4 regions of the Modestobacter sp. I12A-02662 genome follow, and region 3 is predicted to be linked to each of the others. Evidence: riboswitches for the same ligand, from Rfam matches in the RefSeq annotation. Region 3 holds a riboswitch; each other region holds the start of a gene.
The links. A riboswitch is a leader RNA that binds a small molecule or an ion and turns the genes downstream of it on or off. The one in region 3 is predicted to bind cyclic di-AMP.
Positions count from the first base shown of each region.

Region 1: another riboswitch for cyclic di-AMP. It lies ahead of HL189_RS13645 (transglycosylase family protein); the one in region 3 lies ahead of HL189_RS19010 (transglycosylase SLT domain-containing protein).
Region 2: another riboswitch for cyclic di-AMP. It lies ahead of HL189_RS17890 (C40 family peptidase); the one in region 3 lies ahead of HL189_RS19010 (transglycosylase SLT domain-containing protein).
Region 4: another riboswitch for cyclic di-AMP. It lies ahead of HL189_RS12210 (C40 family peptidase); the one in region 3 lies ahead of HL189_RS19010 (transglycosylase SLT domain-containing protein).

Region 1 covers NZ_JABGDE010000008.1:172,637-179,712, reverse strand. Annotated here, with positions in the region: gene glgX (glycogen debranching protein GlgX) at 44-2,152, shown strand; gene treY (malto-oligosyltrehalose synthase) at 2,149-4,497, shown strand; cyclic di-AMP (ydaO/yuaA leader) riboswitch at 4,713-4,868, shown strand; gene HL189_RS13645 (transglycosylase family protein) at 4,872-5,456, shown strand; gene treZ (malto-oligosyltrehalose trehalohydrolase) at 5,621-7,076, shown strand, end outside.
Region 2 covers NZ_JABGDE010000012.1:93,320-100,395, reverse strand. Annotated here, with positions in the region: gene HL189_RS17900 (serine hydrolase domain-containing protein) at 1-992, opposite strand, end outside; gene HL189_RS17895 (DUF3817 domain-containing protein) at 1,002-1,346, opposite strand; gene HL189_RS17890 (C40 family peptidase) at 1,472-2,533, opposite strand; cyclic di-AMP (ydaO/yuaA leader) riboswitch at 2,549-2,718, opposite strand; gene HL189_RS17885 (hypothetical protein) at 3,110-3,370, shown strand; gene HL189_RS17880 (phytoene desaturase family protein) at 3,367-4,923, shown strand; gene HL189_RS17875 (hypothetical protein) at 5,030-5,173, shown strand; gene HL189_RS17870 (YhjD/YihY/BrkB family envelope integrity protein) at 5,218-6,054, shown strand; gene HL189_RS17865 (PPK2 family polyphosphate kinase) at 6,044-6,898, opposite strand; gene HL189_RS17860 (UvrD-helicase domain-containing protein) at 6,971-7,076, opposite strand, start outside.
Region 3 covers NZ_JABGDE010000013.1:129,618-136,693, forward strand. Annotated here, with positions in the region: gene HL189_RS18980 (GntR family transcriptional regulator) at 1-203, opposite strand, end outside; gene HL189_RS18985 (hypothetical protein) at 650-796, shown strand; gene HL189_RS18990 (hypothetical protein) at 815-1,075, shown strand; gene HL189_RS18995 (serine hydrolase domain-containing protein) at 1,103-2,239, opposite strand; gene HL189_RS19000 (MFS transporter) at 2,325-3,500, opposite strand; gene HL189_RS19005 (YceI family protein) at 3,619-4,218, opposite strand; gene HL189_RS19010 (transglycosylase SLT domain-containing protein) at 4,430-5,269, opposite strand; cyclic di-AMP (ydaO/yuaA leader) riboswitch at 5,284-5,438, opposite strand; gene HL189_RS19015 (methyltransferase) at 5,604-6,251, opposite strand; gene HL189_RS19020 (universal stress protein) at 6,303-6,842, opposite strand; gene HL189_RS19025 (cupin domain-containing protein) at 7,073-7,076, shown strand, end outside.
Region 4 covers NZ_JABGDE010000007.1:179,650-186,725, reverse strand. Annotated here, with positions in the region: gene HL189_RS12225 (sugar-binding transcriptional regulator) at 1-128, shown strand, start outside; gene HL189_RS12220 (ribulose-phosphate 3-epimerase) at 125-745, shown strand; gene HL189_RS12215 (hypothetical protein) at 783-1,940, opposite strand; cyclic di-AMP (ydaO/yuaA leader) riboswitch at 2,368-2,523, shown strand; gene HL189_RS12210 (C40 family peptidase) at 2,537-3,040, shown strand; gene HL189_RS12205 (DUF2252 domain-containing protein) at 3,127-4,560, shown strand; gene hutH (histidine ammonia-lyase) at 4,665-6,203, shown strand; gene hutU (urocanate hydratase) at 6,229-7,076, shown strand, end outside.

The DNA.
Region 1 (7,076 bases), on a different contig from region 3:
TGCCCCCGGAACGGGGCGCTCAGTCCAGGAGGACGACCTCTCCATGACCACCCAGGTGTGGCCCGGCAACGACTATCCCCTCGGTGCCACCTACGACGGCACCGGAACGAACTTCGCGATCTACAGCGAGGTCGCCGAGAAGGTCGAGCTCTGCCTCTTCGACGCCGACGGCAACGAGGAGCGCATCCGGCTCCCCGAGCGGGACGCGTTCGTCTGGCACGCGTTCCTGCCCGGCATCCAGCCCGGCCAGCGGTACGGCTACCGCGTGCACGGCCCCAACGACCCGAGCCAGGGACAGCGCTGCAACCCGAACAAGCTGCTGCTCGACCCGTACGCCAAGGCGATCGACGGCCAGATCGACTGGGACGAGGCCTGCTTCGGCTACCACTTCGGCTCCGGCGAGCGGAACGACCTGGACTCCGCGGTGCACATGCCGAAGTCGGTCGTCATCAACCCCTACTTCGACTGGGGCGTCGACCGGCCGCCGAGGACGCCGTACCAGAAGACCGTCATCTACGAGGCCCACGTCAAGGGCCTGACCATGACCCACCCGCGGATCCCCGAGGAGCTGCGCGGCACGTACGCCGGCGTCGCGCACCCGGCGATCATCGAGCACCTGCAGAGCCTCGGGGTCACCGCGATCGAGCTCATGCCGGTGCACCAGTTCGTGCAGGACGACACCCTGCTGCAGAAGGGCCTGCGCAACTACTGGGGCTACAACACGATCGGCTTCTTCGCCCCGCACAACGAGTACGCGCAGAACACCGACGGGCAGCAGGTCCAGGAGTTCAAGGGCATGGTGCGCGACCTGCACGAGGCGGGCATCGAGGTGATCCTCGACGTGGTCTACAACCACACCGCCGAGGGCAACCACATGGGCCCGACCCTGTCGTTCAAGGGCATCGACAACCGGGCGTACTACCGGCTGGTCGACGGCGACGAGCAGTACTACATGGACACCACCGGCACCGGGAACTCGCTGAACGTCCGCACCCCGCAGTCGCTGCAGCTGATCATGGACTCGCTGCGCTACTGGGTCACCGAGATGCACGTCGACGGCTTCCGCTTCGACCTGGCCTCCACGCTGGCCCGCCAGTTCCACGAGGTCGACCGGCTGTCGGCGTTCTTCGACCTGGTCCACCAGGACCCGATCGTCAGCCAGGTGAAGCTGATCGCCGAGCCGTGGGACATCGGTGAGGGCGGCTACCAGGTGGGCAACTTCCCGGCGCTGTGGACGGAGTGGAACGGCAAGTACCGCGACACCGTCCGCGACTTCTGGCGCGGCGAGGAGGCCACCATCGGCGAGTTCGCCAGCCGGATCTCCGGCTCCGCCGACCTGTACCAGCACTCCGGCCGCCGTCCGGTGGCCAGCATCAACTTCGTCACCGCGCACGACGGCTTCACCCTCAACGACCTCGTCTCGTACAACGAGAAGCACAACGAGGCCAACGGCGAGGGCAACAACGACGGCGAGAGCCACAACCGCAGCTGGAACTGCGGCGTCGAGGGCACGACGAAGAAGAAGGACGTGCTCACCCTCCGCGCCCGGCAGCGGCGCAACTTCATCGCCACGCTGATGCTGTCCCAGGGCGTGCCCATGCTGCTGCACGGCGACGAGCTCGGCCGCACCCAGAACGGCAACAACAACGGCTACTGCCAGGACTCCGAGCTGACCTGGATCGACTGGGCCGAGATCGACGAGGGACTGCTCGAGTTCACCAAGCTGGTCACCAAACTCCGCACCGACCACCCGACGTTCCGCCGTCGCCGGTTCTTCCACGGCCGCCCGGTCCGCCGGGAGGAGGGCGACCCGGTGCAGGACATCGCCTGGCTGACCTCCGCCGGCGAGCTGATGTCCGACGAGGACTGGGACGCCGGGTACGCCAAGTCGCTGGCCATGTACCTCAACGGCCACGGCATCCGCGAGATGGACGAGCGCGGCGAGCTGGTCACCGACGACTGCTTCTACCTGGCCTTCAACACCTCCCACGAGCCGATCGACTTCACCCTGCCCAGCGACGAGTACGCCCAGGGCTGGACCGTCGTCGTGGACACCGCGGAGCTGGGTGACGTGGAGCCGGTCACGGTCAAGGCGGGCGACAAGCTCACCCTGCAGGCGCGGGCGATGGTCGTGCTGCAGGCCGACGCGTGAGCACGCCGTCCGCTGACGGGCACCGCCGCCGGGAGGTGCCCGCGGGCACCTACCGGCTGCAGGTGACCGCCGACTTCACCCTCGACGACGCGGCGGCCGTGGCCGGCTACCTCGCCGAGCTCGGCGTGACCCACGCGTACTCCTCCCCGCTGCTGCGCTCGGCCGCGGGCAGCACCCACGGGTACGACACCACCGACCACGCGCACATCGACGAGTCGCGGGGCGGGCAGGCCGGGTTCGACCGCTTCATCTCCGCCCTGCACGAGCACGGCCTCGGTCTGGTGCTCGACCTGGTGCCCAACCACATGGGTGTCAGCGACGCAGCCGAGTCCCCGTGGTGGTGGGACGTGCTCCGGCACGGCCGGGACAGCGCGCACGCGACCGCGTTCGACATCGACTGGGACTTCGGCGGCGGCCGGGTGCGCATCCCCGTGCTCGGCAGCGACGAGGACGTCGCGAAGCTGGAGCTGGCCACGGTGGACGGCGAGCTGGAGCTGCACTACTACGACAACCGGTTCCCGGTGGCGCCGGGCACCGCTGAGGCCGGCGACGACCCGGCCGCGGTGCACGCCCGGCAGCACTACGAGCTGGTCGACTGGCGGCGCGCCGACGACGAGCTCAACTACCGCCGGTTCTTCGCGATCAACACGCTCGCCGGGCTGCGGGTGGAGGACCCCGAGGTCTTCGACGCCACCCACCGGACCATCGTGGAGCTGGTCGACGGCGGCTCGGTCGACGCGCTGCGCATCGACCACCCCGACGGCCTCGCCGACCCGAAGGGCTACCTGGACCGGCTGGCCGAGGCCACCGGCGACCGGTGGACCGTGGTCGAGAAGATCCTGGAGCCCGGGGAGGAGCTGCCGGACAGCTGGCGGACGGCGGGGACGACGGGCTACGACGCGCTCGCCGAGGTGGACGACGTCCTGGTCGACCCGGCCGGCGAGACGGCGATCACCGCGCTGGACACCGAGCTGGCCGGCGCGCCCGTCGACTACGCGCGGCTGGTGCACCACTGCAAGCGCGAGGTCACCGACGGGATGCTGGGCTCGGAGGTCGCGCGGCTGCAGCGGATCGTCGGCGAGCTGCCCGGCATACCGGCCGAGCAGGTGCGCGAGGGGCTGGCCGAGCTGCTGGCCAGCTTCCCGGTGTACCGCAGCTACCTGCCCGACGGGCGGGAGCACCTCGACGAGACGGTCCACGCGGTCAAGCAGCGCCGGCCGGACCTCACCGCCGCGGTCGACGCCCTGCACCCGCTGCTGGGCCAGGCCGGCACCGAGCTGGCCACCCGGTTCGAGCAGACCTCCGGCCCGGTCATGGCCAAGGGCGTTGAGGACAGCGCCTACTACCGGTGGGCCCGGTTCGTCGCGCTCAACGAGGTGGGCGGGGACCCGGCCCGGTTCGGGACGACGGTCGCCGGGTTCCACGAGGCGCAGCAGCGGCGGGCCGAGCGGCGTCCGGCCTCGATGACGACGCTGTCCACGCACGACACGAAGCGCAGCGAGGACGTCCGGGCCCGGCTGGCGGTGCTGGCCGAGGTCCCTGCCGAGTGGGCGGAGCTGGTGCGCCGGCTGCTCGACCGGCACCCGCTGGCCGACCGCTCCCTGGCGCACCTGGTGTGGCAGAACCTGGTCGGCGCCTGGCCGCTGTCCCGGGAGCGCGCGCACGCCTACGTGGAGAAGGCCGCCCGCGAGGCGGGCACCTCGACCACCTGGACGAACCCGGTGCAGGAGTTCGAGGAGCAGCTGCACGGGCTGGTCGACGCCGCGTTCGACGACGAGGCGACGCACGGCGCGATCAACGCCTTCGTCGCCCGCATCGCGCCGTTCGGGTACAGCAACTCGCTGAGCCAGAAGCTGCTGCAGCTCACGATGCCCGGCGTCCCGGACGTCTACCAGGGCACCGAGCTGTGGGACTTCTCGCTCGTCGACCCGGACAACCGCCGTCCGGTCGACTACGCGCAGCGCCGCTCGCTGCTCGCCCGGCTGGACGGCGGCCGGGTGCCCCCGGTCGACGAGACCGGTGCGGCCAAGCTGCTGGTGGTCTCCCGGACCCTGCGGCACCGCCGTGACCACCCCGAAGCGTTCACTGCCTACACGCCGGTCGAGGTGGCCGGCGCGGCAGCGGACTCCGTCGTGGCCTTCGACCGCGGCGGCGTGGTCACCGTGGCGACCCGACTGCCGGTGCGCGTCGCCGGCACGGGCTGGGGCGACACCGCATTGCAGCTGCCCACCGGCGCCTGGCGGGACCTGTTCACCGGTGCGCGGGTGGTCTCCGACGCGGCCGGCGCACCAGTGGCGGAACTGCTCACGAGGTTGCCGGTCGCCCTGCTCGTCCGCGACTCCTGAAGCACCTCCGGGGGCGGGACCCCGCACGAGGAGCACGGACACGTGTCGTCCCGGGCCGGTCGCTGTGCGCAGCGACCGGCTCGGCCTGTCACCGACACACCGACAGGACGCGCCGGGCTCGCTCAGCGAGACTCGCCGGTTCCGCTTAGCGTTCCCGGCGCATCCGGGCACCCTGGCCGGGCTGCGAGGCGCCGGACCGCCCAACCCCGTCCACCGGCCGCCTGACATCGAACCTCCCGGACGGGGGTGGGGGACCCACATCCGGCGCGCCCGCAACCAGGAGTGCGCCTCGGGGTGAAGCCGCGGCACGCGGCCGGGCACCGATCGCCCGAACCCGACAGCTCACCTCGCCGGCGGTGATCGGAGGATCCCGCATGTCCCAGCACGTCCAGCACACCCCTGCCCGCCGCCGCCTGCTCCGCGCGGGCGTCGTCGGCACCGCCGCGCTCGGTACCGCCCTCGCCCTGGGGGTCTCACCCGCGCAGGCCGCCGAGCACGACTGGACCGGCGTCGCGAAGTGCGAGTCCAGCGGCAACTGGCACATCAACACCGGGAACGGCTACTACGGCGGGCTGCAGTTCAGCTCTCCGACGTGGCTCGGCTACGGCGGCGGGCAGTACGCGTCGCGGGCCGACCTGGCCACCCCGGCCCAGCAGGTCGAGATCGCCGAGCGCGTCCTCGACGGCCAGGGCATCGGCGCCTGGCCGCACTGCGGCCGGTACCTGACCGGCGGGTCCACGGCCGCGGCCGCGGCGCCCGCACCGGCAGCACCGGCACCGGCGGCCCAGGCGCCGGCCGCCGCCTCGTCGTCCGGGAGCACCTACACGGTGCAGCCCGGCGACACCCTGGCGGAGATCGCCGCAGCCCATGGCGTCAACTGGCGCCAGCTGCACAACCAGAACGGCAGCACGATCAGCGACCCGAACCGGATCTTCGTCGGTCAGGTCATCACGGTCTGACGCGCCGAGGGCGGCCGGGGCATCAGCCCCGGCCGCCTCCGGGGGGCAGCGCCATCCCGTGGGCAGCGCCGTCCGGTGGGCTCAGGCACACCGAGGGTTGGCCCGCCGGGACGCGGGCATGATCTCCCGCGCCGCCCGCCCGACCCGCCTCTGGAGGCCCCCGCATGTCCGAGCCCGTCGAGTTCTCCGTCTGGGCGCCCGTGCCCGAGCGGGTCCGCCTGCAGGTCGACGGCGAGGTGCACGACATGCGGCAGGACGACGCCGGCTCCTGGCGTGCCACGGTCCCGGCGTCCCCGGAGGCCGACTACGGCTTCCTGCTCGACGACGACGAGACCCCCCGCCCCGACCCGCGCTCCCGGCGGCAGCCCGACGGCGTGCACGGGCTGTCCCGGCGCTTCGACCCCGCGGCGTACACCTGGCGGGACCGCGCCTGGACCGGCCGCCGGCTCGCCGGCGGTGTCGTCTACGAGCTGCACATCGGCACGTTCACGCCCGAGGGCACGCTGGACTCGGCGATCGACCGGCTGGACCACCTGGTCGACCTCGGCGTCGACTTCGTCGAGCTGTTGCCGGTCAACGGGTTCAACGGCACGCACAACTGGGGGTACGACGGCGTCGCCTGGTACGCCGTCCAGGAGACCTACGGCGGCCCGGCCGCCTACCAGCGGTTCGTCGACGCCTGCCACCAGCGTGGCCTCGCCGTGATCCAGGACGTCGTCTACAACCACCTCGGCCCGTCCGGGAACTACCTGCCGCTGTTCTTCCCGGTCTTCAGCGAGGGCGGGGCCAACACCTGGGGCAACTCGGTGAACCTCTCGGGCCCCGACTCCGACGAGGTCCGCCGCTACATCATCGACAACGCGCTGATGTGGTTGCGCGACATGCACGTCGACGGCCTGCGGCTGGACGCGGTGCACGCCCTGGTCGACGAGCGCGCCACCCACGTGCTGGAGGAGATGGCCGTGGAGGTGGAGCGCCTGTCGGTCGCCGAGGGCCGCCCCCTGACGCTCATCGCCGAGAGCGACCTCAACGACCCCTCGCTGGTCACCCCGCGCGTGGCCGGCGGCAAGGGGCTCGACGCGCAGTGGAGCGACGACTTCCACCACTCCCTGCACACCCAGCTCACCGGCGAGGCCCAGGGCTACTACGCCGACTTCGCGGCGGCCGGCCTCGGGGGCCTGGCCAGGACGCTGACCGGCGCCTACTTCCACGACGGCGCGTGGTCGAGCTTCCGGCGCCGGCACCACGGCAGGCCGGTGGACACGAACGCGTTGCCCGGCTGGAAGTTCCTGGCCTACCTGCAGGACCACGACCAGATCGGCAACCGCGCCGTCGGTGACCGGATCTCGGCCACCCTCTCGCCCGGCCTGCTCGCCGTCGGTGCGACGCTGGTGCTGACCAGCCCGTTCACGCCGATGCTGTTCATGGGTGAGGAGTGGGGCGCCTCGACCCCGTGGCAGTTCTTCACCAGCCACCCCGAGCCCGAGCTGGGCAAGGCCACCGCGGAGGGCCGGATCGGTGAGTTCGCCGCGCACGGCTGGGACGCCGCCGTCGTCCCGGACCCGCAGGACCCGGAGACCTTCACCCGGTCCAAGCTGAACTGGTCCGAGCTCACCCAGG
Region 2 (7,076 bases), on a different contig from region 3:
TCGGCCTCGCGCAGGTCCCCGAGCAGCCCGGGGACCAGGGGGTCCAGCCCGCTGGTGGTGTTGGCCAGCGTCACCGCGCCGGCCTCCTCGACCCGGTCGACGAAGACACCGGCGAGGAAGCCGGGCATCGAGCCGCCGTGCCCGACCAGGGTCTGCCCGTCGACCCGCAGCACCTGCAGCCCCAGCCCGTAGGCCGACCAGCCCGGCACCGACGGGTCCACCCCCGCGGGCACCGTCATCTCCTCGAGGGTCGCCGGCGAGAGCACCTCCCCGGTGTCACCGAGCAGGAAGGCGGCGAACCGGCCGAGATCGGTCAGCGTCGCCCACAGCTGGCCGGCGGCCGCCATCACCCCGGCGTGGTGCTCGGGCTCGGGGAGGACGACGTCGGCCCACGGGTGCACGGCCGTCCCCGGGGCGGCGGCTCCGTCGGGCCGGGGCGTCGTGCGGGTCATGTCCAGCGGGGCGAGCACCTCGTCCCGGACGACGTCCTCCCAGGAGCGCCCGCGGTGCCGGGCGACGAGTTCCCCGAGCAGCCCGAAGCCCAGGTTGGAGTAGTGGAACCGCCGGGCGGTGCCGAGCACGACGTCGTCCTCGGTGAGCTGCAGGTCCGCCAGCGAACCGCCGGGCACCCGCTCCCACCAGCCGCCGGGGCTCTCCGACGTCACCCCGGCGAGGTGGGAGAGCAGCTGGCCGACCGTCCGGTCGCCGAGCGGCGTGCCGGGCACGTGCTCCTCGAGCCGGTCGTCGAGGCCCAGCCGGCCCTCGTCGCGCAGCCGCAGCACCACGACCGCGGTGACCGTCTTGCTGATCGAGCCGATCCGGTACTGGACGTCGGTGTGCGGCTCGGCGACGTCCCCCCGGCCCGCCGACCAGGCCAGCCCGCCGTCCCGGACCACCCCGGCCACCAGGCTCGGCGCCCGGCCGTCCCGCTGCACGCGGGCGGTGCGGGCGAGCAGCCGGCGGGCGGTGGCGGGCAGGACGGGTTCGACCATGGGCGGAGGCTAGCCAGCCGTCGCCGTCACCGCCCCGGACGGCAGGTGCCCGGCACGCTGCGCCCACCGCTCGAACCAGACGGTGACCAACGGGGGGACCGACGCGGCGAGCGCCAGCAGCGCCGTGCGCGGGCTCCAGCGCAGCACCCGCCAGGCGAGCAGGGCGAGGCCGACGTAGAGCACGAAGACGGCGCCGTGCACCGGCCCGGCCAGCTGGACGCCGAGCTCCGAGGTGCCCAGCACCCACTTCACGAACATGCCGGCGAGCAAGAGCACCCAGGACACCGCCTCGGCGATGGCGACGGCGCGGAAGGCGCGGGCGACGGTCGGGGGGTCCAGGAGTCGGGCAGCCACGACCGGGGTCAACGCACGACCGGGCGCGCGGGCTCCCGGATGTGACCGACGTCCCCCGGATGCCACGGAGCCCCGGTCGCCAGACGGCGACCGGGGCAACGCGACGTGCTGGACCGGGTCCTTACTCAGCCCGCGAGACGGCGCATCGCGGTGATCTGGCCCATGTAGTCGATGGAGACGACCTTGACGCTGCTGCCCGACGTCGGCGCGTGCACCATCTGCCCGTTGCCGATGTAGATGCCGACGTGGCTGACCGGGCTGTAGAACGCCAGGACGTCGCCGGGCTGCAGGTCGCCGCGGCTGACCGCGCGGCCCATCGAGGCCTGGCCCTTGCTGGAGTGGGGCAGCGGGATTCCCGCGGCGGCGTAGGCGTACTGCACCAGGCCGGAGCAGTCGAAGGAGTTCGGCCCCGCGGCGGCCCAGACGTAGGGGTCGCCGATCTGCGCCATGGCGGTGCTGACGGCGGCCTGCGCGGCACCGCTGCCGCCGACGACCGGGGGAGCCGGCGGGGTGCCGGGCGCGGGCGCCGCACCCGGCGGCAGGGCCGGGGTGGTCGGGTGCCGCTCCGCGTCGGCGCGGGAGGCCGCCTGCTCCGCGGCGTCCAGCCGCTCGTACTGGGCCTGGTAGTCGGCGATCTGCTCGTTGAGGTCGTCCTGCTGGGCAGCGACGCGGTCGACCTGCGCCTGGGCGTCGGCCGCGGCCTCCGCCGCGGCGTCCTGCGCCTGCCTGGCGGTGTCGTCGGCGGCCTGGGCCGCCGCGAGGACCTCGGTGTTGTGGTCGGCGATCACGTCGAGGGTGCCGACGCGGTCCATCAGCTCGTCGGACGAGGAGCTGCTGAGCATCGCCTCGAGCGTGCTCAGCTGCTCGCCGGTGTAGGCGCTGCGGGCCACCTGGCGGACGGAGTCCCGAGCGGTGGTCAGCGCGGCCTCGGCGGCCTCGACCTGGGCGGCGGCCTCGTCGGCCGCGGCCTGCTGGGCCTTCAGCTCCTCGCGGGCGTCGTTGAACTTCTCGGTGACGACCTCGAGCTCGTGCGCCTTCTCGGCGACCAGGGTCGCGGCCTCGCCCGAGGTGGTCGGGTCGGCCAGGGCCGGCAGCGGGGTGAGCGCGACGGCGCCGGCGGCGAGGAGCGTGAGGAGGACCCGACGAGGGGTGGCCCGCCGACGGGCAGGGCTGTGCGAACTCGCCATGTCTGGCGGGTGGTCCCTTCTTCCACGTGCCGCCTACCGAGTTAGCTGACGGGTTCGGGCGGGAAGACGCCCGGCACCAGCGGCCCGAGACGGGCCGCGGGTGCTTCACCCCAGTACTGCGGTGGGTCCCCGGTCCCCTGGCCCGCCGCGACTGCGCGGGCCGTGGAGTTCGGCGGCGGTCCGGCCGGTCGTCACCCGGGAGGGTGACCGAGGTGCCCGTCGGACCGCGGTCGACCCTAGGGGCGTTATGTGGTCGTGACAAACCCCTTCGGTCAATTTGTGGACAAACTCCCGGCGTGTGCTTCGACACGCTGGCGGAGCGTGACAGGCACGCGGTGCGCAGGGTCCGGCCCGGCGGGGGTTGTGCCTCGTCCTCCGCCGCCGGACGGCCGACACGCGACCCGACCTGGTCGCCTCCGCCCGGCCGCGACCGGGGGGCCGACCGGGACGGGGCGTGCGCTGCGTCCCGTCTCCGGCCGTCTCCACCACGCTCCGCGAGCACCGCGCGGACCACGCCGCGGACGGCGGTGCGGGGCCTGCTGCGCCGCGTGCACGCCGACCCGCCAGGATGAGCGCGTGCCGACGATCTCCCCCGCCGCCTGGGACGACCCGGAGGTCGCCCAGCTGACCGCCGCGCAGCAGGCCGAGCTGCGCTCCCGCCACGACGGCGCCGTCGAGGCGCTCAGCCGCGGCTGGACCACCCTCCGCCTGGAGACCGGTCCCCGGCAGCCCGAGGCCGTCGGCCTCTACACCCGGGCCGGGTACGAGCCGGCCGCCGCGTTCGGCTCCTCCGAGGACGACCAGGACTCCCTCTTCCTCGCGCGGGGGCTCACGTGACCGGCCCGGCCGCCCGCCACGACGCCGTCGTCGTCGGCGGCGGGCACAACGGCCTGGTCGCCGCGGCCTACCTGGCCCGCGCCGGGTGGTCGGTGCTGGTGCTGGAGCGACGGCCCGTGCTCGGCGGGGCCGCGATCAGCCAGCAGGTGTTCCCGGGGGTCGACGTCCGGTTGTCGGCGTACTCCTACCTGGTCAGCCTCCTGCCCGACCGGATCGTCACCGACCTCGACCTGCAGGTGACGCTGCTGGACCGCGCGGTCGCCTCCTACACCCCCCTGGTGCGCGACGGCGCCCACGGCGGGTTGCTGGTCGAGCGGGAGGAGGGCCCGGCGACGGCGGCCTCCTTCCACGCCCTCACCGGCGGGGACGCCGAGTTCGCCGGCTGGCGGCGGTTCTACGGCCGGCTGGCGACCCTGGCCGAGGACCTCGCGCCGACCCTCACCGAGCCGCTGCTCGGCGAGGCGGAGCTCGCCGGCCGGCTCCGCGACCCGGAGCTGTGGCACGACCTGCGGGAACGGCCACTGGCCGACGTGGTCGGTGCGCACCTGTCCGACGACGTCGTCCGCGGGATCGCGCTCACCGACGGGCTGATCGGCACGTTCGCCGACGTCCACGCCGCCGACGGGCTGGCCGGCCGGTGCTTCCTGTACCACCTGATCGGCAACGGCACCGGGCGGTGGCGGGTCCCGGTCGGCGGGATGGGCGCGGTGAGCGGCGCGATCGCCACGGCCGCGCGCGCCGCCGGGGCCGAGCTGGTCACCGGGGCGACCGTGACCGCGGTCGAGACCCGGCCGGACGGCGTCACGGTGCACTGGACCGACGACGACGGGACGGCCCGGGCCGCCGACGCGGGCTACGCGGTCTCCGGGGCGGCACCCGCCGTGCTCGACGAGCTGCTGGGCACCACCGCCCCTGCTCCCCGGCCCTCGGGCTCGCAGCTCAAGGTCAACATGGTGCTCGCCCGGCTGCCCCGGCTGCGCTCGGGCGGCGACCCGCACCGGGTGTTCAGCGGCACGGTGCACGTCGACGAGGCCGCCTCGCAGATCGACGCGGCGTACGCGCAGGCCGCGGCCGGCCGGCTGCCCGACGTGATCCCGTTCGAGGTCTACTGCCACTCGCTGACCGACCCGACGATCGTCGGGGACACCGGCCTGCACACGCTCACGCTGTTCGGGCTGCACACCCCGGCGGAGCTGTTCACCACCCACCCCGACGGCACCCGCGACGAGGCGGTCGCCCGGGTGGTGGGCCAGCTCGACGAGTACCTGGCCGAGCCGTTGCTCGACTGCCTGGCCCGGGACGCCGACGGCCGGCCGTGCCTGCAGGCGGCGTCCCCGCTGGACGTGGAGGCCTCGCTGGCCATGCCCGGCGGGCACATCTTCCACGGCGACCTGTCCTGGCCGGTGGCCGCCGAGCCCGCCGAGGCGGGCGGCTGGGGCGTGGCGACCGCGCACCCCCGGGTGGTCGCGGCGTCCTCGGGCGGGACCACCCGCGGCGGCGCGGTGAGCGGGCTGGGCGGCTTCGCCGCCGCGCAGCACCTGCTGGGGCGCTGACCGGCTGCCGCTGACGCGGGCGGCGAGGCGTGAGCGGTGGCCCACGGGGAACCCAGACGGAGCCGGTCCCCGGCCGGCTCCGACCGACGCCCCCTCGGGAGGCCGCATGAGCACGCCGTCCAAGCGCCCCGCCGACGAAGGCGGGGGCAAGCTGCCACGGAGCCGCGCGCGCACGCTGATCCTGGTCACGATCGCGCTGCTCATCGTCGTCGCGTTCGGCTACATGATCCTGGTGTCGGTCCTCGCCTGACCCCTCGACGGGCACGACGCCCGCCGACCTGGTGACATTGGTCGGTGCAGGTGGCGAGAGAGGTCCGCGGCCTGCTGGCCACCGTCCGGGTCCGGCTGCGCGGGCGGGACACCGCGCTCATCGCCGCGGGTCTCACCTTCTACGCGGGTATCGCCGTCGTCCCGGGACTGGTGCTGGCCCTCGGGCTGACCAGCTGGGTGACCAGCCCGGGGACCGTGCGGGAGCTGACCGACCAGCTGGCCGGGGTGCTCCCCGCCGAGCTGGGCGCCCCCCGGGCGCTCGCCCGGCTGGCCGAGGCCGGCACCGGGCTGACCGTGGTCGAGGCGCTGCTGACCCTGCTGCCGATCTCCCTCTACGGCGAGGGGCTGCGCCGGGCGCTGCTGCGCTTCACCAGCACGCAGGACCGGTTCACCGGCTGGCGCGGCCGCCTGCTGTCCCTCCCGCTGCTCGTGGTGGCGCCGCTCCTGACGTACCCGCTGCTGGTGGCCGGCGGGGCCCTGGCGCGGCTGTCGGAGGAGCCGGGGGTGAGCTCCGGCCTCGCCGCGTTCGCCGTCGGCTACTACTCGGTGCTCGCCGCGCTCACCGTTCCGCTGGTCTGGGTCTTCCGGGTGGTGGCGGCCGAGCGGCTGCGGTGGGCGGCCGTCGTCGTCGGCGCCGTGTTCACCGCGGCCTGCCTGTCCGGCTTCCTGCAGGGGTTCGTGCTCTTCCTGGCCCTGCCGATCGACCTGGGCGCCCCGTTCGGCGGGCTGACCGTGGTCGGCGGGGTGGTGGCGGTCGGCTTCTGGCTGTTCCTGCTGCACCTGGTCCTGCTGGCCGGCTGGCTGGGCACCCAGGCGCTGGACGAGCGGGTCCGCCGCGGCGCGCCGGCGCTCAGCCGCTGAGGGGCGGCTCCTCCAGCAGCCGGTCGCGCTGCTCGTCGACGTCCCACGGCGGCTCGGGCAGCCGGGGCTGCAGCTCGGTGAGGGTCTCCCGCAGCAGCCGCCCCACCGCCCAGTTGCGGTACCACTTGCGGTCGGCCGGGACGACGTACCACGGCGCCGCGTCGGTGTCGGTGCGCTCGAGGGCGGCGGCGTAGGCGCGCTGGTACTCCGGCCACAGCGCCCGGTCGTCGACGTCGGTGGGGTCGAACTTCCACCGCGAGCCCGAGTCGTCGAGCCGGGCCAGCAGCCGTTCCTTCTGCTCCCACGGCGACACGTGCAGGAAGACCTTGAGCACGGTGACGCCGTCGTCGGCCAGCCGGCGCTCGAACCGGACGACGTCCCGGTAGCGGCGTTCCACCACCTCCGGCGCGGCCCGCTGACGCACCCGGCTGACCAGCACGTCCTCGTAGTGCGACCGGTTGAAGACGCCGATCATGCCGGGGCCCGGCACCGCCCGCCGGACCCGCCACAGGAACGAGTGCCGCAGCTCCTCCGGCGTCGGCCGGCCGAAGGTGACCGCGTGCACGCCGTGCGGCTCCACCGCGCCGAGGACGTGCTCCACCACGCCGCCCTTGCCGCTGGTGTCCATGCCCTGCAGCACCAGCAGCACGCGGCGCCGGCCACCGCCGGTGGCCTCGGCGTACAGGCGCCGCTGCAGCTCGGCCAGGTGGGCGGCGTCGGCGCGCGTGGCCTCCTTCGTCGCCTCCTTGTGCCCGGGCGCCTGCGGGGTGGCCCGCGGGTCGAGGTCGGCCAGGACGACGGGGGCGGCGGGCGCGCGCAGCGCCCGGCGCAGCGAGGCGGCCATGCCGGGAGCCTAGGGAGCATCCACAGCCCACCGGGCACACCCGGACGCCGGAGGTGGGGAGGGGGGCTCCCGTCAGCCGGCGAGGACCTCCGGCAGCTCGCCGCGGTGCAGCACCACCATGCTGCTGACCGCCCGGGTGAGGACGACGTAGAGCCGGTTCAGCCCGCGGGGCTCCGCG
Region 3 (7,076 bases):
TGGATCCCCTTGTAGGGCACCTGGACAAGAGCCCCCTCGTGGACCAACTGCTGGAGCGACTCCCGCAGGGTGGGGCGGCTGACCCCGAGTGCTTCGGCGAGGTGGACCTCCTTGATGCGCTGGCCCGGTTGCAGCTCGCCGGTGAGGAGCGCGCGCCTGATCCGCGTCGTGACCTCCTCCCGCCGGGTGGACGAGACGACCACCCCGCCTCGCAGGGTCACTGCCGGTTTCGGCACACACATCTCCCCACGTACACATTGCCTGACAGTCCTCATCGATTGTCCATGATCGCCAACGCCTGCGCGCAGAGCCACGAGGCGGGCCGTCCCAGGGCACCGCATCGACCGCTGGACGGTGCGCCCCGATGAGCCCGAGCGTGAGGGCCAACTGCAGGCCCGGGGCCGTCTCCGCCGAGGTCTACGTCACCCGATCGATCGCCCGCATCGTCGCGTGCAGCCGGACCATCCCGGGCTGGTGGACGTCGCCCCGCAACGACCCCCGACGGTCACCGGTGGGGCCCCTCGCGTGTGACCTCGCCGACGCCCCAGGGATCCTGCCGCCCTGGCGCGCCGCCACCGCCCGGCAACTGGTACGACCTGGCGGCGAAGAGCGGCGCCAACGTGCACGACTTCGAGGGGTGGCGCAGGCAATGACGCTGCTGAAGCAGGGCCGTATCGACGCCACGGTCACCGACCGCCTGACCTTCCTGTACTGGCAGAAGACCACCGGTGACACGAGCCTCGGGGTGGCCGCGACGACGGACCAGTCGCACAACGCCTTCGCGTTCCGCCCCTGAGGCCGGGTCGCCGGACACGTGCCAGCGGCGATGCTCGGACCGATCGAGGCAGCGGCCGCTGTGGTGCCGGTGGCGTACAGCAGCCGCACGGGCGCCGGACCGGTGCTGCGGCACACCTACGGTTTCCGGGGCTCGGAGCGGGATCTGCACCGCATGGGACTCCTGGACGCCGGTGACCTCCCACCGCTCAAGGCCCGGGTGCTGTTGGTCGCCGCGCTGTGGTCGGAGCGCGACCGCGACGCCCAGCGGCGGGTCTTCGCCGCCCACGCGCTCCCCTGACACCTCACCGTCGAGCGGGGCCGACCCTCACAGGCAGCGGTGGACGGCCTGCCAGAACCAGTCTGTCCCGTCGCCCGGACCGCCGTAGCCGCGGGTGGTCAGCAGCACCGCCACCAGGTCGCGGTGCGGATCGACCCAGCCGGTGGTGCCGGTGCCGCCGTCCCAGCCCCACCGGCCGGCCGCCTGCCAGGGCTCTCTGCCGCCGGTGTCCACCCCGACCTGCAGACCCCACGACGTCCCGGCGGGCAGGAAGTCACCAGCGCCGCGGCGCTGGGCGGGCGTGAGGGAGTCGCTGGTCATCGCCGCGACCGAGGCCTGGCGCAGCACCGGCGCGCCGCCGTCGGCCAGCGCGCAGAGGAAGGTCAGCACGTCCTCCGCCGTGGACACCAGCCCGGCGGCCAGTCCCTCGAACCGCGGGGCCCGGGCCGCGCGGCCGTCGGCCGCGTCCAGCAGCCGCAGTCGGCCGTCCTGGGGCAGGTAGGCGGCGGTGAGCCGGGATGGGTCGACGGCGGAGAACCCGGTGGACCGCAGCCCGAGCGGACCGGTGACCCGCTCGGCGAGCAGTTCGCGCAGCGGCCGATCGGTGGCGCGGGCCAGCAGGACCGACAGGACGTCGGTGCTGCAGTGGTAGGTCCAGCGCTCTCCCGGCTGGGCGAGCAGCGGCAGCTCCGCCCATCGGGCCAGGTACTCGTCGGGCCCGACGCCCGGGGACTCCGGCCCGGGGCCGATGCCGGCCGCGGCGACCGCCCGGTCGAGCGGCGAGCCGTCCCAGGGCCGGCCGAACCCGGCGGTGCTGCTGAGCAGGTGCCCGACGGTGATCGGGACGGACGCCGCCACGGTGTCGTCCAGGGGCCCGCGCGGGGTGTGCAGCACGCGGGGCGCGGCGAGCTCGGGCAGCCAGCGGGCCACCGGGTCGTCCGGGCGCAGCACGCCGTCCTCGACCAGGGCGAGGGTGAGCGCCCCGGCGAACGGTTTGGACAGCGACGAGAGCCGGAACAGCGCGTCCGGGCCGGCCGGGGCCCCGCCGAGGGTCAGGCAGCCGCCGGCGCGGACCTCGATCTCGCCGCGGTACCGGACGGCGGCGGCCCAGCCGGGCACGCGGCCGTCCTCGACCCGGGCCTGCAGGGCGGACCACACGGTGACGAACCGGGACAGGTGCGACATGCCGGGGCCTCCTGGGGACGACGCGCTCGTCGTCAGAGACCGTCGGCATCCAGCGGACTCATCGCTGCCGGCCGGGTCCGGGAACTCAGGCCGGCCCCGACCCGGTCCGCAGCGGTGCCGCCGGCGTCGTGTGGCACATCAGCAGGGCCGCTCCCGATGCGGTCAGGACCGCGCCAGCGAGGAAGGCCACGGGGATGCTGCTGGTCGCCGCCACCACGCCGAGCAGGACTGGACCACCGCTGAACCCGAGGTCGATGAAGACGGTCGCCGTCCCGGCTGCGCTGCCGCGCTCGGTCGGCGGAACGCGGCTGAAGACCGCGGCGAAGGCGGCGGGCGTGAGGAAGGCCGTTCCGACGCCCAACACGGCCGCGCCGGCGACGAGGGCCCATGCCGTGGGGACGACGGCGCAGAGCACCAGCCCCGCTCCGCTCACCCCCAGTGCGAAGGCGGACAGACGCAGCGGGGGCAGCCGGTCGGGCAGGGTCGCGAACACGACCCGGCAGGTCACCACCACGCTTCCGAAGACGGCGGGAACGGTGCTCCACAGGTCCAGGCCCAGATCGGTGGCGTACAACGCCGCGAACGCGAGGAAGCCGGAGACTGCCGCCACCCCGGTGGACAGTCCCAGTCCGGGGACCAGCGCGGCAGGATGGAACAGCGGCGCGGGAAGACCGGCTTCGACGACGGCCTCGAGCGTCTCGGGTACCCGGACGGCGAGCAGCGCGGCGGCTCCCAGCAGCAACGCGGTGGCGGCCCACACCAGCGGGAAGCCGCTCCAGCGGAGCAGGGCCTGCCCCATCAGGGGGCCGGCCGCCAGGCCCACGTACAGGGCCAGCGAGTTGTAGCTCAACGCCTCGCCGGCTCTGCCCGGCTGCGCGAGGTCGGCCAGGGCGGCGAACCCGGCGACGAAGTACAGCGCCTCGGCGGCACCCAGGAGCAGTCGCAGGACCACCAGCCAGGCCGGCTCGGTGACCAGGAGGTGACCGAGGACGAGCACGGCGAACAGGGCTGCGCCGCCGATCAGCAGGGGGCGCCGACCGCGGCGGTCCGCCCAGCGGCCGGCCAGCGGGCGGAGCGCCAGGGTGGTGACGCTGAACGCCCCGACCGCGAGGCCGACCGCGGCCGGTCCACCACCCAGGGGCCCGGTCACGAAGAACGGGGTGACCCCGATCAGCACCCCGCCGGCCGTGCAGTACGCCAGGTCGGACAGCGTCAAGGCGATGAAGGCGGGGGTGAACAACGTGTCCGGGGACCGTTGCATGGCCCGGCACGCTACTCGCGGGAGACGGTGGACGGACCTCCTCTCGACCGCAGCCGGTGAGCCGGCGCGGATGGCGTCCGCCGGTCACTCAGGCGACCGGCGCGCCCCCGTCCCCGACTCAGGAGACCTTGATGGCCGAGACGTCGAACTCCACCTGGACCCGGTCGCTGACCAGCACACCGCCGGTGTCCAGCACCGTGTTCCAGGTGAGGTCCCACTCGCTGCGCTTGATCGCCAGCGCGCCCTCGAACCCGACCCGCAGGTTGCCGAAGGGGTCCAGCGCGGAGCCGGTGAGGGTGAAGTCGATCGACACCGGACGGGTCACGCCCTTAATCGTCAGATCGCCGGTGACCTGGTAGACCTCGGCGTCGACCTGCTCGACCTCGGTCGACCGGAAGACGATCTCCGGGAAGCGCTCCACGTCCAGGAAGTCCGCGGACCGCAGGTGCGCGTCGCGGTCCGGGACCCCGGTGTCGACGCTGGCGGTCGCGATGCGCAGCTCGACGCTGCTGGCCGCGGGGTCCGCCACGTTGAGGTGGGCGGTCCCGGCGAACTCGGTGAAGGACCCACGGACGGTGGTCACCATGGCGTGCCGGGCGCGGACGCCGATGCGGGTGTGCGCGACGTCGACGGAGTACTTCCCGGTCACGTCGGCGAGCGCACTGGTGGCTGCATCGAAGTCCGTCGCGGCACCCTCGGGTGCGCGGTGCTTGGCCACGGGTCGGTGCTCCTCGCTCGGGTGGGTGGACAGGTGGAGTGTCCCCGATGGTCCTCCCACGCGCGGCACGTGGCCCTGCGGGGGGGACGGGGTGTCGCCGTCGCCCGCTCGACCACCGGGCGATCCTGCGGGCACGGGAGCCGCGGAACGCGGACGAGGCCCCACCCCCGTCGGGGTGGGGCCTCGTCGGCGGGTCAGGCCGCTGCTGGGGTCAGTACCAGTTCTTGGCCTTGGAGTGGGACCACGCGCTGCACGGCGAGCCGTACCGCGACTCGATGTAGATCAGCCCGGCGTCGATCTGGCGGTACGGGTCTGAGGTCTTGGCGATCCCGGTGCTCGCCCAGGTCGAGTTCAGGAACTGCGGGATGCCGTAGGCGGTGCTGGAGGGGTTCTGCGCGTTGGGGTTCCAGCCGCTCTCCTTGCCCCACAGGTTCTCGAGGCAGGAGAACTGCGACGAGTCACCGCCGACCTTGGCGAGCGCGTAGTCCTGGTACGAGCCCGATGCGGCGACGCTGCCGGACCGCGGCGCCGGGGACTCCTCCTTGGCGGCCCGGGCGGCAGCAGCCTCCTCGGCGGCCTGGGCCTCGGCGGCGAGCCGGGCCTCCTCCGCGGCCTTGGCCTCGGCGGCGAGCCGGGCCTCCTCGGCGGCCTTCGCCTCAGCGGCGGCCTGGTCGGCGGCAGCCTGGGCAGCGGCGGCCGCGGCCTGCTCGCCCTCCCGCTGGCTGCGCTGCGCGGCGAGCTCACCGAGCCGCTCGCCGACGACGCCGTCCGCGACGACGCTCTGCTGCGAGGTCAGCCCGAGGGTGGCGGCGACGCTGACCGGCTCGGCCGTGGCCTGGGCCGCGGGCTCACTCGTGGCGAGCACGTTGACCATGATCGCGCCCGCGGCGGCGGCCGCCAGGTAGATGGCGGGACGGCGGAAGCCGGCCGGGGTGCGCCGGCTGCGGCGCGGGGAGTCGGTCCCGACCGTGGCGTCCGCCTCGGCCAGCGCGTGGACGTCGGTGGCAGGAACCTGCTCGATCGAGGTGTGCGCGTTGGTGCCGTGGGACATGAAGAGAGGGGCTCCGGATCTTCCGTGGCCGCCTACCGAGTTAGCTGACGGGTTCGGGCTGGAAGTCGCCCTACCCGTCCCAGGCACACGTGTGCCCGAGGCGGGATTCACCCCAGTGCTGCGGTGGGTCCCCGGCTCGCTGCGCGCAGCGACTCGGCGGCATCCGGTGCGGGCTCCCCCGGGTGGGGATCTGTCGTCCGACCGAATACTGCCAACGTACGGGCCGTTACCTGGCCGTGACAATCGCCGGGGCCCGATTTCGTCGTGATCTGCCACTCGTTGCGCAGGACGCCGAGGTGTGGCAGCACCCCTGGGGCGGGTGTGACGGGTGCGCTCAGGGCAGTCGCCAGACCGTCGTCCGGCGCACCTGCTCCCCATCGGCGTCCGGGACGTCGTACTCAGCCGCCGCGATCAACCCCTCCCGCGGCACGTAGGCCCGGCCCGGGTCGCCGAGCAGCACGGTCGCGCCGCGGAGCCAGGCCTGGCCGAGGAAGGGCAGCACCCGGGCGGTCATCTCCCGGTCGTAGCAGACGTCGCCGGCCAGCACGACGTCGACGGCGGGGGGCTCGCCGTCCAGCACGTCGCCCACCACCTCGATCCCGGACACCCCGTTGACCTGCTCGTTGAGGGCGACGGCGGTGTGCGAGTACGGGTCGACGTCGCTGGCGACGACCGCGGCCGCACCGGCCCGCAGCGCGGCGACGGCGACCAGCCCGCTGCCGGCGCCCAGGTCGAGGACCCGCCGACCGGCGACGACCTCCGGGTGGTCCAGCACGTAGCGCGCCAGGGCCTGGCCGCCCGGCCAGGCGGCGGCCCAGAACGGCGGGTCCTGCCCGGCGCCGCCGACCTCGGTCTCCATCGCCTCCCAGAGGGCCACGACGTCGTCGGCGACGTGCAGCTGCACCTCGGGGACCAGGGACGGGCGGGCGAGCCGGGTGTGGCCCTGCAGGAAGGACGGCGGGACGGCGCGCGGAGCGGACACCCCGTCAGTGGACACCGCGACCGGGACCGCGGACCGGCCGGGTCCTCGGGGTCAGTGGCGGCGCTTGCTGCGCACCACGGTCACCGGGCACGGCGCGTGGTGCGTGATCTGGTCGCTGGTCGACCCGAGCATCAGGCCGGCGAAGCCACCCCGGCCGCGGGCGCCCACCACCAGCAGGTCGGCGTGTTCCGCCGACTGGATCAGCGCCTTCACCGGTGCGACGTGCACGACGTGGCACGTGACCTGGCGGGCCCGCTCGGCGCCGAGCGCCGCCACCACGTCGGCTTCGAGGTCGGTCAGGACCGCCTTCTCGTAGTCGGTCATCGGCGGGACGTAGCCCACCTCCCAGCTGGACGGCTGAGGCGCGGTGGCGATCCGCCAGCTGCGCACCACGTGCAGGGGCCAGGAGGCACGCTCGGCCAGCCGGGCCGCCCACTGCAGGGCGTCCTGCGCGCAGGCGGACCCGTCGTGGCCCACGACCACGCCCCCGTCGATCACCGCCCGGGTCGAGACCTCGTGCTCGCCGCCCGGCTCGCGGACCGCATCGTCCCGCTCCGCCGTCCGTGCCGCGTCCGCTGACTGGTCGGTCACCGTCGTCCTCCCCTGGCCGCACCCGGCACCGCGCCGGGACCTGTCCCACCCTGGCGCACGACGGGCCGGTCGGGCCAGGGACAACCGCGCGCCGTCGATGTGCCCGCGGCCTGCAGCTCGGATCGCGCGGGCCGCCTACCTGCACTTGACTGGATCACGAGCCGGCGTCCGTGCCGGCCGGCCGGCGCTGCGCCGGCCGTGGAGCGAGGAGATCGGGAGAGAGGGCGTCCATGG
Region 4 (7,076 bases), on a different contig from region 3:
CGGCCGCGGTCCTCGCGGTGGCCCGGTCCGGGCTGGTCACGTCCCTGGTCACCGACCGTGCGCTGGCCGAGGCGGCCCTCGCCGAGCCCCCCGTGGACCCGCACCCGCACACGCGGAGGTCGTCGTGACGCTGCGCACGGCCGCGTCCCTCTGGTCGGTGCCGCCGCCGGAACAGCCGGCCGAGGCCCAGCGCCTCGCGGCGGCCGGGGTCGAGCACCTGCACTGGGACGTCACGGACGGCGAGTTCGCCCGGACCGGCGGCTTCGACCCGGACACGGCGTCGCGGCTGACGGCGGCGGCCGGGGTCGACGCGGAGGTGCACCTCATGGTCACCGACCCGCTCGCCCACGTCGACGCCTGGACCGACCTCTGCGACCTCGTGGTGGTCCACGTCGAGGCGCGGGGCTGGTCGGAGGCGCTGCGCCGCATCGAGCGCCGTGGCGCCAGGCCGGCGGTCGCCCTCTCCCCTGGCACACCGACCGACACGGTCCCCTCCGGCGAGCTCGCCACGCTGGTGATGTCGGTCGCGCCCGGCCACGGCGGCTCGGGCTTCCGGCCCGCGACGTACGACCGGTTGCGGGCCCTGGCCGGCCGCCGCCTGCTCGGCGTCGACGGTGGGGTGGACCACGAGTCTGGCCGGCTCAGCCGGGCGGCCGGGGCCACCTGGCTGGTGAGCGGGACGGCCCTCCTGAGCAGCCCCGAGCCGGCGGAGTGGCTCGCCGGACTCGCCGCCCCCCTCGGTTGACGGCTGACCCCACCGGCAGACCGCTCCCCCGCCCCGGCTACAGCAGGGCCTCCACCAGTTCCGCCGTCTGCTCGTTGGTGGTGTGGCTCTGGTGCACCTCGTAGGCGGGCGCCCCGGGCAGGTGCTCGTCGAGCAGCGCAGCCAGCCGCTCCTCGAGGAGGGTGTCCTGGAGGTCGAAGAAGGTCAGCAGGAAGCCCTCGGCCTTGCTCAGCAGGCTGACATAGCTCTTGCTGAGCACGGCGATCGCCTGGTCCGGGTCGACGCGGACGAGCCGTGACTCGTCGAGGCTCGGGTCGAAGACCGGGAGGAGGAGCAGTCCGAGCGGGGCGGTGGGCACGATCGACCCGCCGAACAGCCCGGCCAGCTCGGTCGGCAGCAGCGGGACCTTCTCCTTGCGGTCCCGCAGCTGCTCCGGGGTGTTGGTCTCGGCGATGCGCTGCACTTCCTGCGGGCTGAGGTGCGGGAAGAACGGCGCCTCCTCCCGGGCCAGCCAGTCCAGCAGCCGGGGCTGCACGACGACTGAGCCGACGCGGACGCCGATCTTGCCCGGCACGCCGCAGACCTCGAGGCGGCGCTGGGCGTCCTCGCGCAGCAGGAACTTGTCGGGCGCGACCAGGTCGCAGCCGTTCCGCGCCAGCAGGTTGAGCAGCGTGCTGGTCTTGCCCGATGCCTTCTCCCCGGCGACGCAGACGGCTCGGCCGTTCTTCGCCGCGCACGCGGAGTGCATGGGGATCCAGCCGCGCTCGATCAGCAGCCACTTGCCGGCTGCGCGGAGGACCTGCATGACCTCCTCGCGCTGCACCTCGACGTCGTCGGGCGCGATGAGCAGGATCTGGCGCCGTTCCCGGAACAGCAGGAGGTACACGTCGTCGTCCTCGGACTTCCCGGCGCTCTTGCGCACCAGGGTGACCGAGTCCGTCAGCGGGGTCTCCACGTACCCGTACTTCCCCCCTGCGGGCCGGTGCGACGTCGAGCACCGCAGGACGGCGAGCAGCGCGGGATCCGCCGTGGCGTAGATCCCGACGTCCTCCACCCTCCCGGCGGACGGCGTGAAGTAGCCCTCGCAGAACCGCTCGACCCACTCCGTCACCGCCGCGTCCTGGCAACACAAGGCGAGGACCACGTCGGCGTACGCGAGGCACAGGAAGTGCCCGCGGGCCCGGAGATCCGTGACGACCCGCTCGGCTCCAGACACGACGTTCCCCGACTCCATCGCCAGCCTCCTCATGACCGCGTCCGGGCCAGGACCGGTCGTTCCGTCGCCACCGTTCGGACGGCGGAGGCGGCCTGCGAGTCAGGGGCGCGCCTGCAGTGTGGCAGGACGCAACGAATCACAAGCCACGTTGCCGAGCACGCTGCGTCAGGACACGCCGCCTGTGATGTTGCCCCTGTCGTGTCGAGTGACGGGTGTCCCACAGCGGGGCGCGCAGGTCCGGTCGGCCGTATGGGGAGGTCACCGGCGGCGAGTCGGATCCGGCTCGGCTGTCAAGCCCCTGTTCTCGGTGCCGCTGTGGAACGGATTCCGTCGTTTGCAGCGCTTCAGGCCCGTACCTAGCGTCGTCCCGGTCCGAGTGAGGCCCCACGTCGCCTACCCCTGGTGACACCTCCCCCGGACGCCGCCGAACCGGGTGCCGTCGCACGACGCGACCACCTGGACCGGGGACCCACCGCAGTACTGGGGTGAAGCGCGCCCTCGTCCGCACGACGACGAGGGCGGCCGGGCGAGTTCCCCGCCCGAACCCGTCAGCTAACTCGGTAGGCGGCTGTGGAGAACAGGAGAACCCGCCGCCCATGGCGCGCATTCGCACGTCCACGTCCGCTCGTCCTGCCCGCCGACTGCAGCGCGGCGCGTTCGCCGCCCTGGCCGGCGCCGGCATCGTCCTGGCCCCCGCCGTGGCCGAGGCCAGCAACGCGCAGGCCGCCACCACGACCGCCGCGGCGGCGTCCTCGGCGACCGCCCAGAACGCCGTCAACGTCGCCCTCGCCCAGGTCGGCAAGCCCTACCGGTACGGTGCCGCCGGCCCGGACGCGTTCGACTGCTCGGGGCTGACCTCCTTCGCCTACAAGGCGGCCGGGATCAACCTGCCGCGCACGACGAGCGGCCAGCGGAGCGCCGGCACCCCGGTTTCCCGCGGTGCCCTGCAGCCCGGTGACCTGGTCTTCTTCTACGGGGGCGGGCACGCCTCCATCTACGTCGGCAACAACCAGGTGGTCCACGCGGCGACCGCCGGCAAGCCGGTCAACGTGATCAACATGGACTACATGCCCTACTCCTCGGCCCGCCGCGTCGCCTGACGCTCCTCGCCGGTGCCCCGGCCGCCGCCGCGGCCGGGGCACCGGCGGGTGGCCGGATCGGCGTGGGAGCTGCGAAGCTCCGGCAGGTGACCGGACAGCAGCGGGACCGGCGATCGCACACGGTGGTGGCCTCCGCCGACGACGACCAGGCGTACTCGTCCCTGCGGCGCAGCGCGCCGACGCGCGCGGAGCGGTACGCGCTCGGCCGCCGGTTGCGCGAGCGGGTGCCGCGCACGGCACTCGGCGACTGGACCCCTCCCCCGGGCCGCGCCGACGCGGTCGCCACGGTGGTCCAGTCGCACGACGGGCGACTGGACTGGCTTGTCCCGGTGCGGATCGGGCGGATGATCGCCTCCCCGTACGCCTTCCTCCGCGGCGCGGCCAACGTGCACGCCGCGGACTTCGCCGACCTGCCGGCCACCGGGATCACCCCGGTCGTCTGCGGCGACGCCCACCTGGGCAACTTCGGGTTCTACGCCTCCCCGGAGCGCGAGCTGGTGTTCGACCTGAACGACTTCGACGAGGCCCACCCGGGGGCGTGGGAGTGGGACCTGCGGCGGCTCACCACGAGCGTCTGGGTGGCCGGACGGCAGAACGGGTCCCCGGAGTCCGCGTGCGGCGAGGCGGTGGAACGCTGCGTCGAGGAGTACCAGCTGCAGATCGCGGCGCTGGCCGAGCAGCCGCTGCTCGCCCGCTCCTACGACCGGCTGGACGTCGACCGGATGCTGAGCACCGGCCCCCGCACCGCGCTGCGGGCCGAGATCGAGGCGTCGTCCCGGCGGGCCCGCAAGCGCACCGGCGACCGGGCGCTCCCCCGGATCACCGAGCAGCAGGCCGACGGGCTGCGCCGCATCGTGAACGAGCCGCCGCTGATCACCCGGCCGGAGCCGGCCGAGGCCGACCGGCTGGCCGCGGCGCTGGACGGCTACCTGACCACGCTGCCCCCGCACTGGGCGCGGCTGGTGGGTGGCTACCGCCTCGTCGACATCGCGCACAAGGTGGTCGGCGTCGGCTCCGTGGGGCTGCGCGCGTGGGTCGCGCTGTGCGAGGGCAGCAGCCCCGACGACGTGCTGTTCCTCCAGCTCAAGCAGGCCCGGCGGTCGGTGATCGCACCGTTCGTGCACGGCGACCGGGCCTGGCACGCCCACCAGGGGCAGCGGGTCGTGGAGTACCAGCAGGCGGTGCAGACGGTGAGCGATCCGCTGCTCGGCTGGACGAGCGTGGGCGACGTCCAGTACTACGTCCGCCAGTTCCGCGACATGAAGGGCGCGATCACCGTCGACGGGATCGACTCCTCCGCGCTGACCGACTACGCGGGGATCTGCGGCTACCTGCTCGCCAAGGGGCACGCCCGGACCAGCGGCGCGTCGATGATCGCCGGCTACCTGGGCGACGGCCCCAAGGTGCGGCAGGCGTTCTGCCGCTTCGCCCGGGCCTACGCCGACCAGACCGAGCAGGACCACGCCGCGCTGGTCCGCGCCGTCCGGCACGGCGACCTGCCGGCCGAGACCGGCATCTGAGCGCCCGCACGGGTCACCCCGGCCGGACGGGCGGAACGGGTCCCCGGGCAGGAGCGGGGCGCAAACACCTAGGCGACCGGCCGGGCACCGTGTGCGATGACCCCATGGCTCCGGACCAGGTGGTCGTCGGGATCGGCCCGGTGGGGGCCGGGGACGTCGTGCGCGTCGCCCGCGAGGACGCCGGTGTGCGGCTGGCGGACGAGGCGCTGGCCGAGATCGCGCGCGCCCGGGAGGTGGTCGACCGGCTGGCCGGGGACGACCGGCCGCACTACGGCGTCTCGACGGGCTTCGGCGCCCTGGCCACCCGGCACATCCCGGTCCAGCGGCGGGCGCAGCTGCAGCGCAGCCTGATCCGGTCCCATGCCGCCGGGTCCGGGCCCGAGGTCGAGCGCGAGGTCGTGCGTGCGCTGATGCTGCTGCGGTTGTCCACGCTGGCCACCGGCCGCACCGGGGTCCGGGTGGAGACCGCACGGACCTACGCCGGGCTGCTCGACGCCGGGCTGACGCCGGTCGTCCACGAGCACGGGTCGCTGGGCTGCTCGGGCGACCTCGCCCCGCTGTCCGCGGTGGCCCTGGCGCTCATGGGCGAGGGGCAGGTCCGCGACGCCACCGGCGCGCTCCGCCCGGCCGTGGACGCGCTGGCCGGCTCCGGCATCCGGCCGGTCGTGCTGACCGAGAAGGAGGGCCTCGCGCTGGTCAACGGCACCGACGGCATGCTCGGCATGCTGGTGCTGGCGCTCGCCGACCTGCGCCGGCTGCTGACCACGGCGGACGTCGCCGCGGCGATGAGCGTCGAGGCCCTGCTCGGCACCGACGCCGTGTTCGCCGCGGACCTCGCCGCGCTGCGCCCGCACCCGGGGCAGGCCGCGTCGGCCGCCAACCTGCGGAACCTGCTGAGCGGCAGCGGGATCATGGCCAGCCACCGGGGCCCGGCGTGCACCCGGGTGCAGGACGCCTACTCGCTGCGCTGCGCGCCGCAGGTGCACGGCGCGGCCCGGGACACCCTGGCGCACGCCGCGGCGGTCGCCGACCGGGAGCTCGCCGCGGCCATCGACAACCCGGTGATCACCCTCGACGGGCGGGTGGAGTCCAACGGCAACTTCCACGGCGCCCCGGTCGGCTACGTGCTGGACTTCCTGGCGGTCGCGGTGGCCGACGTGGCGAGCATGAGCGAGCGGCGCACCGACCGGTTCCTCGACCCCGCCCGCAGCAACGGGCTGCCGCCGTTCCTGGCCGCCGACCCCGGCGTCGACTCCGGCCTGATGATCGCGCAGTACACCGCGGCCGGGATCGTCGCCGAGCTCAAGCGCCTGGCCGTGCCGGCGAGCGCCGACTCGATCCCCTCCTCGGCGATGCAGGAGGACCACGTGTCCATGGGGTGGGCGGCGGCCCGCAAGCTGCGCCGGGCCCTGGACGGCCTGACCCGCGTGCTCGCCGTCGAGGTCCTCACCGCCGCGCGCGCCCTGGACCTCCGCGCACCGCTGACGCCCGCCGTCCCCACCGCGGCCGTGCGCGACGCCGTCCGCGCGGCCGGGGTCGCCGGCCCCGGACCGGACCGCCACCTGGCCCCGGAGATCGAGACCGTCGTCGGGCTGGTCACCGCCGGCAGCCTGCTCACCGCGACCGGGATCGACCTGAGCTGACCCACCACCGCGAGAGGAGCGCCCCGTGGACGGAGCACGACCGGTCAGGTCCCCGCGCGGCACGACGCTGACCGCCCGGAGCTGGCAGACCGAGGCGCCGCTGCGCATGCTGCAGAACAACCTCGACCCCGAGGTCGCCGAGCGTCCCGACGACCTGGTCGTCTACGGCGGCACCGGCCGCGCGGCCCGGGACTGGCGCAGCTTCGACGCGATGGTCCGCACCCTGACCACGCTGGCCGACGACGAGACCATGCTCGTGCAGTCCGGCCGGCCGGTCGGCGTGCTGCGCACCTCCGAGTGGGCTCCCCGGGTGCTGATCGCCAACTCCAACCTGGTCGGCGACTGGGCCACCTGGCCGGAGTTCCGCCGCCTGGAGCACCTGGGCCTGACCATGTACGGCCAGATGACCGCGGGGTCGTGGATCTACATCGGCACCCAGGGGATCCTGCAGGGCACTTACGAGACGTTCGCCGCGGTGGCGGCCAAGCGGTTCGGCGGGACCCTCGCCGGCACCCTGACGCTGACCGGCGGCTGCGGCGGCATGGGCGGGGCGCAGCCGCTGGCGGTGACGCTCAACGGCGGCGTCTGCCTGGTGGTCGACGTCGACGAGGCCCGGCTGCGCCGGCGTGTGGAGCACCGGTACCTCGACGAGGTGGCCGACGACCTGGACGAGGCGGTGGAGCGGTGCAGCGTCGCGCGGCGCGACCGCCGGCCGCTGAGCGTCGGGCTCGTCGGCAACGCCGCCACGGTGTTCCCCGAGGTGCTGCGCCGGGGCGTGGAGGTCGACGTCGTCACCGACCAGACCTCGGCGCACGACCCGCTGAGCTACCTGCCCGAGGGCGTGGACGTCGGCGACTGGCACGACTACGCGGA